2 regions of the Azospirillum sp. P4_B5 genome follow, and region 2 is predicted to be linked to the other one. Evidence: predicted binding sites of a transcription regulator. Region 2 holds the regulator's gene; the other holds the start of a gene.

Region 1 (7,360 bases), on a different contig from region 2:
GGTGAAGGGCGGCTACTCCGGCTCCATCGAGCTGGCGGTCCGCCAGCAGGGGCGCGCCGCCGAATGGCGCCGCATCCAGGGCCAGCCCATCGACGGGCATGCCGGGGCGGTGATGTGGCGTGTCGAGGACATAACCGCCCGGCGCGAGTTGGAGCAGGTGACCCGGCGCGAGCAGACCCAGCTCGTGGATTTCATGGACCATGCGCCGATCGGCTTCTTCTCGGTGGATCAGGACGGGCATTTCCAGTTTGTGAACGCGACCCTGGCGAAGTGGCTGGGCTGCGCCCCGGAGGATCTGGTCGAAGGAGGGCGCCGTCTTCACGATGCGCTGGCCCATCCGCCCACCGCCTCCGCCCCCTACGACCTTCTGGATGGCGGGGGGATGGAGCAGCGCGGCGAGATCGCCATGCACGGGCTCCAGGGGCGCCGTTTCCAGGCCTATGTCGCGCAGAGCGTGGTGAGGAGCGAGGACGGGCGGGTCTCGCACACCCGCTCCGTCGTGCGCGACCTGACGCCGGAACGCGAGTGGCAGGAGGCCCTGCGCCTGTCCGAGCAGCGCTTCCAGCGCTTTTTCGAGGACGCGCCCATCGGCATCGCCCTGGTGGACGAGGGCGGGCGGTTGGCGGAATGCAACCAGGCCTTCCTGGCGCTGATCGGCAGCGAGGCCGGCAATGTCCTCGGGCTGGCCATGGCCGACCTGATCGTTCCGGCGGAGCGCGCCATGGTGACCGAGCGGCTGACCGCCGTGCAGGGCGGCTCCGACCCCGCCGCCCCGCTGGAGGTGCGGCTGACCGGCGGGCGGGAACTGGTGGCCCAGCTCTACGCGCGGCGGCTCGGGGGGGTGGGGCCGGAAGGGGCGGTGGGGCTGATCCTGCATTTCATCGACATGACCGAGCGCAAGGGGCTGGAGGCCCAATTCGCCCAGTCGCAGAAGATGCAGGCGGTCGGCCAATTGGCCGGCGGCGTCGCCCACGACTTCAACAACCTGCTGACCGCGATGATCGGCTTCTGCGATCTGCTGCTGCTGCGCCACAAGCCGGGTGACCAGTCCTTCAGCGATATCATGCAGATCAAGCAGAACGCCAACCGCGCGGCCAACCTCGTGCGGCAGCTCCTGGCCTTCTCGCGCCAGCAGACGCTTCAGCCGCGCATCCTGAGCGTGACCGACGTCCTGGCCGAGCTTGGCAACCTGATGCGCCGGCTGATCGGCGAGAACATCGAGTTGAAGATGCTCCATGGCCGGGACATCGGCTATGTGAAGGTGGACCAGAACCAGCTGGAACAGGTGATCATCAACCTCGTGGTCAATGCGCGCGACGCCATGGCCGGGGGCGGGCGGCTGACCATCGTCACCTCCAACCATGTGGTGGAGCAGGCGCAGCGCCGCGAGCACGAGACCATTCCGCCCGGCGACTATGTGTCCATCGAGGTGATCGACACCGGCTGCGGCATCCCCAAGGAGAATCTCCAGCGCATCTTCGAGCCCTTCTTCACGACCAAGGGCGTGGGGTCGGGCACCGGGCTGGGGCTGTCCACCGTCTACGGCATCGTCCGCCAGACCGGCGGCTTCGTGCTGGTCGAATCGGAGAAGGGGGAGGGGACGACCTTCACCATCCTGCTGCCCCGCCACAAGGGCGAGGCCCGTCCCGACCAGGGCGAGCCGCGCGAGCGGCGCGGCAGCGACCTGACCGGCTCCGGCACCATCATGCTGGTGGAGGACGAGGACGCCGTGCGCGTCTTCTCCGCCCGCGCGCTCCGCAACAAGGGCTATCAGGTGCTGGAGGCCAAGAACGGCGAGGCGGCGTTGCAGCAGCTCGGCACGGACGGCAACCGCATCGACCTGCTGATCACCGACGTGGTGATGCCGCAGATGGACGGCCCGACCCTGGCCCGCCATGTCCGGCAGATGAGGCCCGACATGCGCGTCATCTTCATCTCCGGCTACGCCGAGGATCGGCTGGGCGAGATCGACGGGGTCGAGGTCGCGCATTTCCTGCCCAAGCCCTTCTCCCTGAAGCAGCTTGCCTCCAAGGTGAAGGAGGTCATCCGGGACGGGAAGTAGCGGCGTGGATGACGGTGGCGCCTATCCGACGCGCCAGCCGTGATAGGCCCAGCGTTCCGTTCCCGGTACGTCGACCGGCTCCCAGCCGCGACGCCCCGCGCCGATCGGGCGGTCCGACAGAACCAGCGCGTCCGGTGCCAGGAAGGGTTCGATCAGCCCGCCAATCCAGTTGCGGATGCCCTCCTCCTCGCCCTCCCGCGCGCTGCCGATGTCGGCATGGGCCAGCCGCACCGCACCGCGGAAGCGCTCCGTCGCGGCGGGCAGCGTGTCCCGGAAGTCACCGAGGAACAGCCGGTCATCGTCCGGACGCAGGGAGGCGGGAACGCGCGCTCCCATATCGAACACCAGGATGTCGCGCGGTGGGAACAGGCTGCGCAGATGGTCGTAGGTGCGGCCCTTCCCCAGACCGATCTCCATCACCAGACCAGGGCTCCCCGCGACGCAGCCGGCGGCCCAGCCGAGCGCCACACGCTGTGTCGTGAGGCGGTCGATCATGCGGTCGAGCGTGGAATGGGCTGTGTTCATGTCCGGCTTTTTTGGGCGTTGTTGGCGAGGCTTCCCTTCTTGAACGCCGCAGTTGGAATTCCGTTGCGCGGCGGCGGATCGTTCCTACATTCGGACGAGAACATTCGCGGAACTTAGGGCTTTGCGGAGAGGAACAAAGCTGGTACATTCCCTCTCACCGAATGACCGTTGGTGAGATCGTTGGCCCTGGGGCCGCGGATGTGATCTAACAAGGGGAGACGGGCATGTCGTCCGCACAGCTTCGTTTGGTCGAGAAGGATTCCATGGATAAGCAGAAGGCCCTGGATGCCGCTCTGGCGCAGATCGAGCGCGCCTTTGGCAAGGGCTCGATCATGAAGCTCGGCGCCCGCGAGAACACGGTCGAGACGGAGGTCGTTTCCACCGGCTCTCTTGGCCTCGACATCGCGCTGGGCATCGGCGGCCTGCCGCGCGGCCGCATCGTCGAGATTTACGGGCCGGAAAGCTCGGGCAAGACGACGCTGGCGCTGCACGCCATCGCCCAGGCCCAGAAGAACGGCGGCACCTGCGCCTTCGTGGACGCGGAACACGCGCTCGACCCGTCCTACGCCCGCAAGCTGGGCGTGAACATCGACGATCTGCTGATCTCCCAGCCCGACGCGGGTGAGCAGGCGCTGGAGATCGCCGACACGCTGGTGCGCTCCGGCGCCGTCGACGTGCTGGTGGTCGACTCCGTCGCCGCCCTGGTGCCGCGCGCCGAGTTGGAAGGCGAGATGGGCGACAGCCACGTCGGCCTGCACGCCCGCCTGATGAGCCAGGCGCTGCGCAAGCTGACCGGCTCCATCTCCAAGTCGAACTGCCTGGTGATCTTCATCAACCAGATCCGCCTGAAGATCGGCGTGATGTTCGGCAACCCGGAGACGACCACCGGCGGCAACGCGCTGAAGTTCTACGCCTCCGTTCGCCTGGACATCCGCCGCATCGGCGCGATCAAGGACCGCGAGACGGTGGTGGGCAACCAGACCCGCGTGAAGGTGGTGAAGAACAAGATGGCCCCGCCGTTCCGCGTGGTCGAGTTCGACATCATGTACGGCGAGGGCGTGTCGAAGGTGGGCGAGCTTCTCGACCTCGGCATCCAGGCCGGCGTGGTGGAGAAGTCGGGCGCGTGGTTCAGCTATGACGGCACCCGCATCGGCCAGGGCCGCGAGAACGCCAAGAACTACCTGCGCAACAACCCGGCGGCGGCCGACTCCATCGAGGCGAAGATCCGCGGCAACGCCGGTCTCGTCGCCGACGCGATGATGGGCACTCCGGAAGCCGACGGCGAGGCCGCGACCCCGGAGTGATCCCGGGCGGCAAGCCGGTTTCGCTGCGTGAAAGCCCCTCTCCGGTCCGCCGGGAAGGGGCTTTCGCCGTCTTGCCGGACGGCTGGAAAGACCTTACATTCAGGCTGGGCGGACGGGTGTTCCAGCACCCGWCCGCCGGCCCGGTCCTAGCGGTTCAGGATCTCAAGCAGCAGCTTGAGCGCCCGCAACAGCAGGATCAGGAGTTCGAGGATTTTCCGCATCCTCTCATCTCCTTCTGAGCGGCGGGGCGGTGGTCATCCACCGCCCGTCCTCGCCGACGATCATGCAAATGTGTGGCGCTCCGTCCACGCGGCCTGTCGCCGCGTGGGAGCCCGTCGCGGGCACTCTGTGGACAGCCACCGCAAGTCACGTTAAAAGCACGGTTCGGCCGCGAACAAGGCCGCGCCGCCGATTGTAGCCGACCGTAGCCGGAGCCTGGACAGCCTATGAAGACCGCCAACGACATCCGCCGCACGTTCCTGGACTTTTTCGCGAAAAACGGCCACCAGATCGTGGAGTCGTCGCCGCTGGTTCCGCGCAACGACCCGACGCTGATGTTCACGAACGCCGGCATGGTGCAGTTCAAGAACGTCTTCACCGGGGCGGAGCAGCGTCCCTATTCGCGCGCGACCACCTCGCAGAAATGCGTGCGCGCGGGCGGCAAGCACAACGACCTGGACAATGTCGGCTACACGGCGCGGCACCACACCTTCTTCGAGATGCTGGGCAACTTCTCGTTCGGCGACTATTTCAAGGACGACGCGATCGCCTTCGCCTGGAACCTCGTGACGAAGGAGTTCGGGCTGCCGGCGGACAAGCTGCTGGTCACCGTCCACAGCTCCGACGAGGACGCGGCGGGGATCTGGCGCAAGGTGGCCGGCCTGTCGGACGACCGCATCATCCGCATCCCGACCGACGACAATTTCTGGCGCATGGGCGACACCGGTCCCTGCGGCCCCTGCTCGGAGATCTTCTTCGACCACGGCCCGCACATCGCCGGCGGTCCTCCGGGCTCGCCCGACCAGGACGGCGACCGCTTCATCGAGATCTGGAACCTCGTGTTCATGCAGTATGAGCAGCGCGGTCCCGACGACCTGATCGCCCTGCCGAAGCCGTCGATCGACACCGGCATGGGGCTGGAGCGTCTGGCCGCCGTGCTTCAGGGCAAGCACGACAACTACGACATCGACCTGATGCGGGCGCTGATCGTGGCCTCCGCCGAGGCGACGAAGACCGCGCCGGACGGCCCGCACGCCGTCTCGCACCGCGTCATCGCCGACCATCTGCGCTCCTGCTGCTTCCTGATCGCCGACGGCGTGCTGCCGTCGAACGAGGGCCGCGGCTATGTGCTGCGCCGCATCATGCGCCGCGCCATGCGCCACGCCCACATGATCGGCGCGCGCGAGCCGCTGATGCACCGCCTCGTTCCGGCGCTGATCCAGCAGATGGGCGACGCCTATCCGGAGCTGAACCGCGCCCGCGCCCTGATCGTCGAGACGCTGAAGCTGGAGGAGACCCGCTTCAAGCAGACGCTGGAGCGCGGCCTGCGCCTGCTGGAGGACGAGGTCGGGCGCCTGGGCGAGGGGCAGCCGCTGCCCGGCGACGTCGCCTTCAAGCTGTACGACACCTACGGCTTCCCGCTCGACCTGACCCAGGACGTGCTGCGCACCCAGGGCCGCCCGGTCGACGAGAGCGGCTTCAAGGCCGCCATGGACGAGCAGCGCCGCAAGGCCCGCGAATCCTGGGCCGGCTCGGGCGAGGCGACGACCGAGAAGCTGTGGTACGAGCTGAAGGACGAGCTGGGCGCCACGGAGTTCTTCGGCTACGACACCGAGGTCGCCGAGGGCAAGGTGACCGCCATCGTCAAGGGCGACGCCCGCGTCGAGCAGGCCGCCGCCGGGGACGAGGTGCTGGTCATCGTGAACCAGACGCCCTTCTACGGCGAGTCGGGCGGTCAGGTCGGCGATGCCGGCGTGATCTTCTCCGCCGAGGGCACCGAGGTCGCCGTCTCCGACACCCAGAAGAAGCTGGGCGCCGTCTGGGCCCATGTCGGCACGGTCACCAAGGGCACGCTGAAGGTCGGCGACGTGGTCGAACTGCGCGTTGACACGGAGCGCCGTTCGGCCATCCGTGCCAACCACTCGGCCACCCACCTGCTGCACGAGGCGCTGCGCCGCCGCCTGGGCGAGCATGTCACCCAGAAGGGCTCGCTGGTCGCCCAGGAGCGCCTGCGCTTCGACATCAGCCAGCCGACCGGCCTGACCCCGGCGGACATCGCCGCGGTCGAGGACGAGGTGAACCGCCGCATCCTCGGCAACAGCGAGGTCGTCACCCGTCTGATGTCTCCGGACGAAGCCCGCGCATCCGGCGCCATGGCGCTGTTTGGCGAGAAGTACGGCGACGAGGTGCGCGTCGTCTCCATGGGCGGCCCGCACGGTGAGCTGGACCGCGACTATTCCATCGAGCTGTGCGGCGGCACCCACGTCCGCCGCACCGGCGACATCGGCCTGTTCAAGATCGTCGCCGAGGGCGCCGTCGCCGCCGGCGTGCGCCGCATCGAGGCGCTGACCGGCACCGGCGCCAAGGCGTGGCTGTCGGAGCGCGACCATCTGCTGACCGAGGCGGCATCCGTCCTGAAGGTCCGTCCGGAGGACGTTCCGTCCCGCCTCGCCGTCCTGGTCGACGAGCGCAGGAAGATGGAGCGCGAGCTGGCCGAACTCCGCCGTCAGGTGGCGATGGGTGGCGGCGCCAAGGCCGAGGGCGGCAACGAGGCCAAGGACATTGCGGGCGTCAAGTTCGCCGCCCGCGTGGTCGAAGGCCTGCCGGCCAAGGACCTGAAGCCGATGGCCGACGAGCTGAAGAAGCAGGTCGGCTCCGGCGTGGTCGTTCTGATCGCGTCGAACGAGGGCAAGGCGTCCATCGTCGTCGGCGTCACCGACGACCTGACGGCCAAGATCAGCGCCGTCGATCTGGTGCGCGTCGGTGCGGAGGCCCTGGGCGGGAAGGGCGGCGGCGGCCGTCCGGACATGGCCCAGGCCGGCGGTCCGGATGCCGCGCTGGCCCCCGCCGCGGTCGAGGCCATCGAGAAGGCCGTGGCGGCGAAAGCCGCCTCTTAAAAACCTTCGGCGAAGGCCGCCTCCTAACTGCGTTTCTCGTCCGAGTGCACCGGCTCCAACGCGGGTGTGCTCGGCGGGTGCCTGCGGATCACGAGGCCGGGGCGGTCGGGAATGCCGTAGCGTCGGTATTCCCGCGCCAGCTGTCCGGTCAGGGCCAGCCCGGCCATGCGGACATCCGCGGCCAGCGAGGCCAGCGGCGCGTCCAGCGTCTTGGGCCGGTTGCGCTCCACCAGGAAATGGCCCAGCCACGCCGCGCCATAGCCGACCAGCGGTGCCGCCACGAGCGCCCGCCAGTCGCGGCGGGCCAGTCCCACCGTCAGCAAGGTCGCCGCCGACAGTGTGCCGGCGACGTG
Region 2 (8,839 bases):
CCGCCATGCTCCGCACCCTGATCCTCCTGACGGTCCTCGCCGCCGCCACCGCCGGCCCCGCCCTCGCGAACGAGGTCCGCTGCCCGCCCAACCTGACCGTGCAGGCCCAGCCGGAGGCGCCCGGCGGCTGGTCGCCCTACCCGGCGAAGGACCAGCACGCCTTCGCCGGCGTCTCGCTGGTGGAGGGCGACCGGGCGGCGCAGATGTCGTCTCCCGCCCTGGCCCCCGCCCCGGCAACGCTGGAGCCGGACCGCAGCCTGCGGCGGGGTCGCTCGGAAATCCGGCAATGGGATTTCCCCGCCGCGCGGCGCTACAACGTCTTCCTGATCTGCCGCTACGGCGGGACGCAGGCCACGCTGGCCATCGACCTGCCGCGCACCGTGCGGCGCTGCCAGATCACCGAGGAGACCGACACGCGCGGCGTGGTTCTGGACAAGCCGGCGACGGCGCCGCAGTTCCTCTGCCGCTGATTCTCCGCCGAGTCGAGGTTCGGACGGGCTGGAAATCCACCGCTCCAGCCGCTAGGGTACCCGCCTTGGAACAAGGCCGGAACGGTGTTCTGGGACGATCGGGCCGGGAACAATGACCCGAGACCGACGGACCGGAAACGACAGGCCGGAAGGATGCCGGGGCGCCCCATGCTGCTGCTCATCGATAATTACGACAGCTTCACCTACAACCTCGTCCATTACCTGGGCGAACTGGGCGCCGAGTTGGACGTCCGCCGCAACGACAGCCTGACGGTGGAGGAGGCCATGGCGCTCCGCCCCGAGGGGATCGTGCTGTCGCCCGGCCCCTGCGACCCGGACAAGGCGGGCATCTGCCTGCCGCTGATCGCCGCCGCCGCCAAGGCCGGCGTTCCGCTGCTGGGCGTGTGCCTGGGCCATCAGGCCATCGGGCAGGCCTTCGGCGGCACGGTCCTGCGCGCGCCGGTGCCCATGCACGGCAAGGTCGACCGGATGTTCCACCAGGGACGCGGCGTCCTGAAGGACCTGCCCTCGCCCTTCCGGGCCACCCGCTACCATTCGCTGATCGTCGAGCGCGCCACCCTGCCCGCCTGCCTGGAGGTGACCGGCGAGACGGAGGGCGGCCTGATCATGGCGCTGTCCCACCGCGAGCTGCCGATCCACGGCGTGCAGTTCCACCCGGAAAGCATCGAGAGCGAGCATGGGCACAAGATTCTGGAGAATTTCCTGAACACGACCCGCCGGCTGGAGACCGCCGCATGAGCACGCCGTCCGCGCCGCACGGCGACCTGACCGACATGAAGGCCATCCTCGCCAATGTCGCCGCCGGCAACGCCCTGAACGAGGCGGAGGCCTCGCTCGCCTTCGACATCATCATGTCGGGCAACGCCACCCCGTCGCAGATGGGCGGCTTCCTGATGGCGCTGCGCGTGCGCGGCGAGACGGTGGACGAGATCACCGGGGCCGCCCGGGTCATGCGCGCCAAGGCGATCCCGGTGGAGGCGCCGGACGGCACCATCGACACCTGCGGCACCGGCGGCGACGGGTCGGGCACCTACAACATCTCCACCGCCGCGGCGGTCGTCATCGCCGCCTGCGGCGTGCCGGTGGCCAAGCACGGCAACCGCGCCATGTCGTCCAAATCGGGCGCCGCCGACGTGCTGGGTGCCTTGGGCGTCAATCTGGACTGCGACATGGGTCTGGTGCGCAAGGCCCTGTGGGACGCCCGCATCGGCTTCCTGATGGCGCCGCGCCACCACCTCGCCATGCGCAACGTCGGCCCGACCCGCGTGGAGCTGGGCACCCGCACCATCTTCAACCTGCTGGGCCCGCTGTCCAACCCGGCCAGCGCCAAGCGCCAGCTCCTCGGCGTCTACGCCAAGCAGTGGGTGGAGCCGCTGGCCCACGTGCTGAAGCGCCTGGGGTCGGAGGCCGCCTGGATCGTCCATGGCTCCGACGGGCTGGACGAGATCACCACGACCGGCCCGACCACCGTCGCCCAGCTCAAGGACGGCGAGGTCACCGTGTTCGAGATCGAACCGGAACAGGCAGGCATCTTCCGCGCCCGGCCGGAGCTTCTGAAGGGCGGCGACGCCCATGTGAACGCCGAGGCCATCCGCGCGCTGTTCGACGGCGTCCAGGGCGCCTACCGCGACATCGTGCTGCTGAACGCCGCCGCCGCGCTGCATGTGGCGGGCAAGGCCGGCGACCTGAAGGAGGGCGTCGAGCAGGCCCGCCACGCCATCGACAGCGGCGCCGCCCGCGCCGTGCTCCAGCGCCTCGTGTCCATCACGAATTCGTCCATTACCAACGAACCGGTTGCCGCGCCATGAGCGACGTCCTGACCCGCATCTGCGACGACAAGCGCGCGCTGGTCCAAGCCCGCAAGTCCGCCCGCCCGCTGTCCGCGGTGGAGGACGCCGCCCGCACCGCCGACCCGGCGCGCGGCTTCATCCGCGCGCTGCGCCGCACGGTGGACGGGGGCCGCTACGGTCTGATCGCCGAAATCAAGAAGGCCAGCCCGTCCAAAGGGCTGATCCGCCCGGACTTCGACCCGCCGTCGCTGGCCCGCGCCTACCGCGAGGGCGGCGCCACCTGCCTGTCGGTGCTGACCGACGAGCCCTATTTCCAGGGCTGCGACGACTATCTGCTGGCCGCCCGCGCCGCGGTGGACCTGCCGGTGCTGCGCAAGGACTTCATGGTCGATCCCTACCAGATCGCCGAATCCCGCGCGCTGGGCGCCGACTGCATCCTCATCATCATGGCGGCGCTGAGCGACGCGCAGGCCGCAGAGATCGAGGACGCCGCCATCGCCTGGGGCCTGGACGTGCTGGTCGAGGTGCACAACCGCGAGGAGCTGGACCGCGCGCTGGCGCTGAAGACCCCGCTTCTCGGCGTGAACAACCGGAACCTGAAGACTCTGGCGGTCGACATCGCCACGACCGAGGAACTGGCCGCCCATGTGCCCGCCGACCGCATGCTGGTCGCCGAAAGCGGTCTCTACAGCCCGGCGGACCTGTCGCGCATGGCGGCGGTGGGCGCGTGTTGTTTCCTGGTCGGTGAATCGCTGATGCGGCAGGAGGATGTGACCGCGGCCACCCGCGCCCTGCTCGCCTGATATCAAATAAAAAAGCAATGGGGAGGAGCGACGCCGTGCCGAACGTGACCATTGCCCGTGAAAGCCCGCTCCAGGACGAGGTGGTCCAGCTCATCGAGGAGTTGGACCGCTATCTGGGCGACTTATACCCAGCCGAGAGCAACCATCTGCTCGACCTGCAGTCGCTGGCCAAGCCGGACATCCGCTTCCTTGTCGCCCGGCGTTCCGGAACCGTGGTCGGCTGCGGCGCTATGCGCATCGACATCGAGGGCGGCTATGGCGAGGTCAAGCGGATGTTCGTCCAGCCGACCGCGCGCGGTGGCCAGATCGGGCGGCGCCTTCTGGAACGCATCGAGGACGAGGCCCGCGCCGCCGGCCTGTCCCTGCTGCGGCTGGAAACCGGCGTCTATCAGGACGAGGCCATCGCGCTCTACCGCAAGCAGGGCTTCGCCGACCGCGGTCCCTTCGGCCCCTACGGCCCGGACCCGTTGAGCCTGTTCATGGAGAAACCCCTATGACCGACCAGCCCGCAAGCGGCTTCACCCATTTCGACGCCGAAGGCCGCGCGGTGATGGTGGACGTGTCCGGCAAGGCCGACACGGAACGCACGGCGACCGCCCGCGGCTCCGTCCTGATGCAGCCGGAAACGCTGGCGCTCATCCTCCAGGGCGGCGTCAAGAAGGGCGACGTGCTGTCGGTGGCCCGGCTGGCCGGCATCATGGGGGCCAAGCGCACGCCGGACCTGATCCCGCTGTGCCACCCGCTGATGCTGACCTCGGTCAAGGTGGACCTGACCTGCGACCCCGAGCGCAACGCCGTGGACATCACCGCCACCTGCAAGCTCAGGGGGCAAACCGGCGTGGAGATGGAAGCGCTGACCGCCGTGTCGGTCGCCGCACTCACCGTCTACGACATGTGCAAGGCGGTGGACCGCGGCATGACCATCACCGAGGTCAAGCTGCTCCACAAGGCCGGCGGCAAGAGCGGCGAATGGGGGAGCGCGGTCTGATGCTGCAGGTCGGTGAAGCCCGCGCCCGCATTCTCGCCGCCTTCACCGCCCTGCCGGCGGAGACGGTGCCGCTGCCCGACGCGCTGGGGCGCGTCCTGGCGGAGCCCGCCGTCGCCCGGCTGACCCAGCCGCCTTTCGCCGCCGCCGCCATGGACGGCTGGGCCGTCCGCGCCGCCGACATCGATCCGGCGTCGGCGGATGCGCCGGTCACGCTGCGCCGGATCGGCGAGTCCGCGGCCGGCCACGCCTTCGCCGGAACGGTCGGCGCCGGCGAGGCCGTGCGCATCTTCACCGGCGCCCCACTGCCCGCCGGGGCCGACGCCGTGGTGATGCAGGAGGATTGCGAAGACGCCGGGGACCGCGTGCGCGTCGGGCGCGCCGTGCCCGCGGGCCGCTTCATCCGCCCCGCCGGTCTGGACTTCACCGCCGGAGAGAACCTCCTTCCCAAGGGACGGCTGCTCACCGCCCGCGACGTCGCCCTGGCCGCCGCGGCCAATCTGCCCTGGCTGCGCGTCCACCGCCGCCCGCGGGTCGCCGTGCTCGCCACCGGAGACGAGATCGCCCTGCCCGGCGATCCGCTGGGGCCGAGCCAGATCGTCAGTTCCAACGCGATCGGCCTGTGCGCACTGGTCGCCAGCCAGGGCGGCGTCGCGCACAATCTCGGCGTGGCCAAGGATGACCCGGAGCATCTCGCCGCCATGGCCGTCGGGGCGGCCGGCTGCGACCTGCTGGTGACCACGGGTGGCGCCTCGCAAGGTGAGCACGACCATGTGCGCGATGTGCTGGGCGGGCTGTCTCTGGACTTCTACCGGGTCGCCATGAAGCCCGGTAAGCCGTTGATTTTCGGGACGGCGAACGGCGTGCCGCTGCTCGGCCTGCCCGGCAATCCGGTGTCCACCGGGGTGGCCGCCGTGCTGTTCCTGGTGCCTGTCCTTCGCCGTCTCCAGGGGCTGCCCGCCGAGAACACCACGCTCACGGTCCGGCTCGGCGCGCCGCTGAGGGCCAACGACGACCGCACGGATTTCCTGCGCGCCACGCTGTCCATCGGACCGGACGGCGAGCCGGTCGCCACCCCCTTCCCGCGCCAGGACAGCGCGATGATGTCCCGGCTGGCCCAAGCCGACGCTTTGATCGTCCGCGAGCCTCAGGCCCCCGCCGCAACCGCCGGCGACCGCGTGACGGTGATCCCATTGAGCGGCGGTGTACTGTCGCTTTAATCCATTCTGCACCCCCAATCCCTTTGGCAATCGCTTTGGGAGTCCTGTCCGTCGATTTGCGATTGATTTCATCCGTAGGGCTTGACGGGGGTTAAGAACCAAACTAGAACATAAGGGAACGTTTTGCTTTTGTTCCATATCTAGTGCGGAACCGGTCGGGAGGCACAAATGCTCACGCGCAAGCAGCATGAATTGCTGCTTTTCATCAACGAGCGGCTCGGACAGGGCGGTGTGTCCCCTTCCTTCGATGAAATGAAGGACGCTCTCAACCTGAAGTCCAAGTCGGGTATCCACCGTCTGATCACCGGGCTGGAAGAGCGCGGCTTCATCCGCCGCCTGCCCCACCGCGCCCGCGCGCTGGAGGTGCTGCGGCTGCCGGAGGGGCTGGAGACTGCCCGGACCCGGCCGCCGCGCGCCAAGTTCCAGCCCAACGTCATCAAGGGTGACTTCAGCTTCGCGGGACGGGAGGCGAACCCGGCGTCCGAATCGGTGCAGCTTCCGCTCTACGGCCGCATCGCCGCGGGCACGCCCATCGAGGCGCTGCGCGACGGTTCCGCCTTCGTTGACATTCCCGCCGCCATGCTCGGCATGGGCGACCACTACGCGCTTGAGGTGGCCGGCGATTCGATGGTGGAGGCCGGCATCCTCGACCACGACACGGTGGTCATCCAGCGCTGCGACAGCGCGGACAACGGCTCGATCGTCGTCGCCCTGGTGGACGACGCCGAGGTCACGCTGAAGCGCCTGCGCCGCAAGGGCAACACCGTGGCGCTCGAACCGGCCAACGCCGCCTACGAGACCCGCATCTTCGGCGCCGACCGCGTCCGCGTGCAGGGCCGCCTTGTCGGTCTGGTGCGGAAGTACTGACGGCGGGATGCTCCGGGGCGGCGGTTCAGCGCGCCCCGGTCTTTCCATCGGAGAGCGTTCCTCCCATCGTCCACGGGCGGTCGCCACGCTGGCCACGCACGCTCTCGACGCGGATGCCCTTGTCCGTCAGGGTGAGCGCGTGCGCGCCCTCCCGCCGCAGGCGCCAGCGGTCGATGACCAGCGGCGCCCGACATCCGCGCGACGGGACCACGGTCACCACCGCATCGGCCAGCGCGCAATCCTCCGGCAAGGCGTCCGGCTGGCGCAGCAGCGCCACCGTCTTGCCCTGTGCACGGTAGAGGCATCCCAGAGCGTCACAGCGCAACCGCCCGTCCAGACTGACCCCGGCGAGCGGCCAGACATCCTGACCGCCCTTCTCCTCCGGCTTCTCCATGCCGTCACGCCGCCGCCAGCTGTTGGCGACCCGCCCGTCGCTGACGGTGGAGAGGCTGAGAATCCCCTCCGCGCCGCGCACGGCCATCAGCTTTCCGTCCTCCGACACCAGAATGTCGGGCCGCGACGCAAAGACCGGGGCGACCAGTCCACCGGTCAAGGCGACCAGCCCCAGCCAGCGCCAGCGCCCCGTCCAAATCGCCAGCCACAGACCGCCCAGCGTGACGGCGGCGATGGCGGCGTCGGGCATGGCCGGCAGAAACGCGGTGGCGCCGGGCAGCGCCGCGGTTCGCTCCGCCGTTTCGATGACCAGCCGGACGCCCCAGCTCATCGCCGTCACCGCCGGCCCCTCCAGCCCGAAGGGCAGCAGCAGGTAGGAGAGCAGGCTGAAGGGCATGATCCACACCGTCGTGATGGGGATCGCCACCATGTTGGACAGCACGCCGTAAAAGGCGACCTGCTGGAAATGGTAGAGCCCATAGGGCGTCGTCGCGACCGTCGCCACGACGCTGGAAAAGGCGATGCCGCCCAACGTCATCGTTCCTCGGCCGAGCCAGCCCAGCTCGCGCCGCCGACGCACCGCCCAGGGCGTGAACCGCTCGAAGGCCGCGATCAGGGCGACGACCGCCGCGAAGGACATCTGGAAGCTCGGCCCCAGCATTCCTTCGGGATCGTACAGGACGGTGACGATGCCGGCGAAGGCGACCAGCCGCATGCTGATCGGCGACCGGTCGGCGATGACCGCGCCCATGACGAGGCCGGTCATCAGCACCGACCGCAGCGTCGGCAAGGGCGCGCCCACCAGCAGCGTGTAGAGGATGGCCGACAGGATGCCGGCCAGCGCCGCGATCTTCTTGATCGGCCAGCGCAGGGCCACCCAGGGAACCAGCGCCAGAAGCGCGCGCACCACCCAGAAGACGATCCCCGCGGCGATGCCCACATGCAGGCCGGAAATGGACAGGAGATGCGCCAGCCCGCTGTCGCGGAAGGCGTCCATCATCGGCTCGGGAATCGCCGCCGCGTCGCCGTTCAGCAGGGCGGCGGTGACGCTGGCCCCCGCGGGGTCGGTCACGACGGCACGCACCCGCTCGGCGATGGCAGCACGGGCCCGCTCGAAAGCCACGGTCACCCGGCGCCAGCCACCGGGCAGTGGCGCCTCCTGTGCGACGGGAGCGCCCATGACGAAGCCGACCGCGCCGAAGCCTTCGAAATAGGCGCGCCGCTGCAGGTCGAACGCTCCCGGCTCCGCCGGGGCGGCCGGCGGGTGGAGCATGGCCCGCAGCTGGACCACCGTCCCGGCCTCCGGCGGAGTCACCTTGGCCGGCAGATGCAGTCGGACCCGCGCCGGTGTCGCCTCCGGAGCCAGCCGCTCCACCGTCGGTTCCCCGATCATCAGCCGCGTGCCGGTTGGTTGCCGCTCGACCGCCAGCACCCGCCCGGTCACCTGCACCGGTCCAAGCTCGCGCGTCAGCATCGGCGCCATCGCCGCCACGCTGTGCAGTTGCGCCGCGGCGAAGCCCAGAGCGACGCTCAGCAGCCCCAGCAGCAGGACGACCGGCGCCAGACGCCGCCGCGCCAGCCACAGCAGAGGCAGACAGCCCGCCGCAGCGCCCGGCCCCAGCCAGAGCGGGGGCTCGGCGGACAGGCCGAAATACAACGCCACGCCCGCCCCGGCCCCCACCGGCAGCCACAGCGCCCAGCGCTCCCGCTCCGCGGCGAGGCACTCCAGTGCCGCCGCGGAAAGGCGCGCGCCGACGCCGCGACGGACAGGACCGGCATCGCCCTCCTCCGCCGCCAAACCCCCGGCCATGCCCTCTTCAACCCCGTGGGCCATACTGTCGCCTATGCGCGCAAGGCAAATGCCTCCGGCGCCGTTAATGTGTTACACCACCGCACCACCGCAGTCGCACCGCCGCAGCCGCCGCGCGGCCGCCGCAGCACTGTAGCAGCGCCGAACCCGGAATTGAGCCACCCATGACCGTCGTCACCCGTTTCGCCCCGTCGCCCACCGGCTTTCTCCACATCGGCGGCGCCCGCACCGCGCTGTTCAACTGGCTGTACGCCCGCCACCACGGCGGCACGTACCTGTTGCGCATCGAGGACACCGACCGCCAGCGCTCGACGGACGCCGCGGTGGACGCCATCCTCGACGGTCTGTCCTGGCTCGGCCTCGACTGGGACGGCGACGCGGTCAGCCAGTTCGCCCGCAAGGACCGCCACGCCGAGGTGGCGCAGCAGATGCTGGCGGCCGGCCGCGCCTATCACTGCTACGCGAGCCCCGAGGAGCTGG

The links. The regulator LexA, encoded in region 2, represses DNA repair genes until DNA is damaged. The targets are predictions, from matches to a motif close to ATGTTCTANTTTGGTTC.
Region 1: a site for LexA is predicted at 2,719-2,735, ahead of recA (recombinase RecA). Genes of this name have one in related genera too.

Annotation. Positions count from the first base shown of each region.
Region 1 covers NZ_JBFUHT010000002.1:78,074-85,433, forward strand. Annotated here, with positions in the region: gene AC1DVI_RS01990 (PAS domain S-box protein) at 1-2,062, shown strand, start outside; gene AC1DVI_RS01995 (class I SAM-dependent methyltransferase) at 2,084-2,587, opposite strand; gene recA (recombinase RecA) at 2,812-3,891, shown strand; gene alaS (alanine--tRNA ligase) at 4,338-7,007, shown strand; gene AC1DVI_RS02010 (Mpo1-like protein) at 7,031-7,360, opposite strand, start outside.
Region 2 covers NZ_JBFUHT010000016.1:72,700-81,538, reverse strand. Annotated here, with positions in the region: gene AC1DVI_RS14570 (STY0301 family protein) at 6-470, shown strand; gene AC1DVI_RS14565 (anthranilate synthase component II) at 639-1,229, shown strand; gene trpD (anthranilate phosphoribosyltransferase) at 1,226-2,299, shown strand; gene trpC (indole-3-glycerol phosphate synthase TrpC) at 2,296-3,084, shown strand; gene AC1DVI_RS14550 (GNAT family N-acetyltransferase) at 3,120-3,581, shown strand; gene moaC (cyclic pyranopterin monophosphate synthase MoaC) at 3,578-4,072, shown strand; gene AC1DVI_RS14540 (molybdopterin molybdotransferase MoeA) at 4,072-5,289, shown strand; gene lexA (transcriptional repressor LexA) at 5,458-6,156, shown strand; gene AC1DVI_RS14530 (ComEC/Rec2 family competence protein) at 6,182-8,359, opposite strand; gene gltX (glutamate--tRNA ligase) at 8,524-8,839, shown strand, end outside.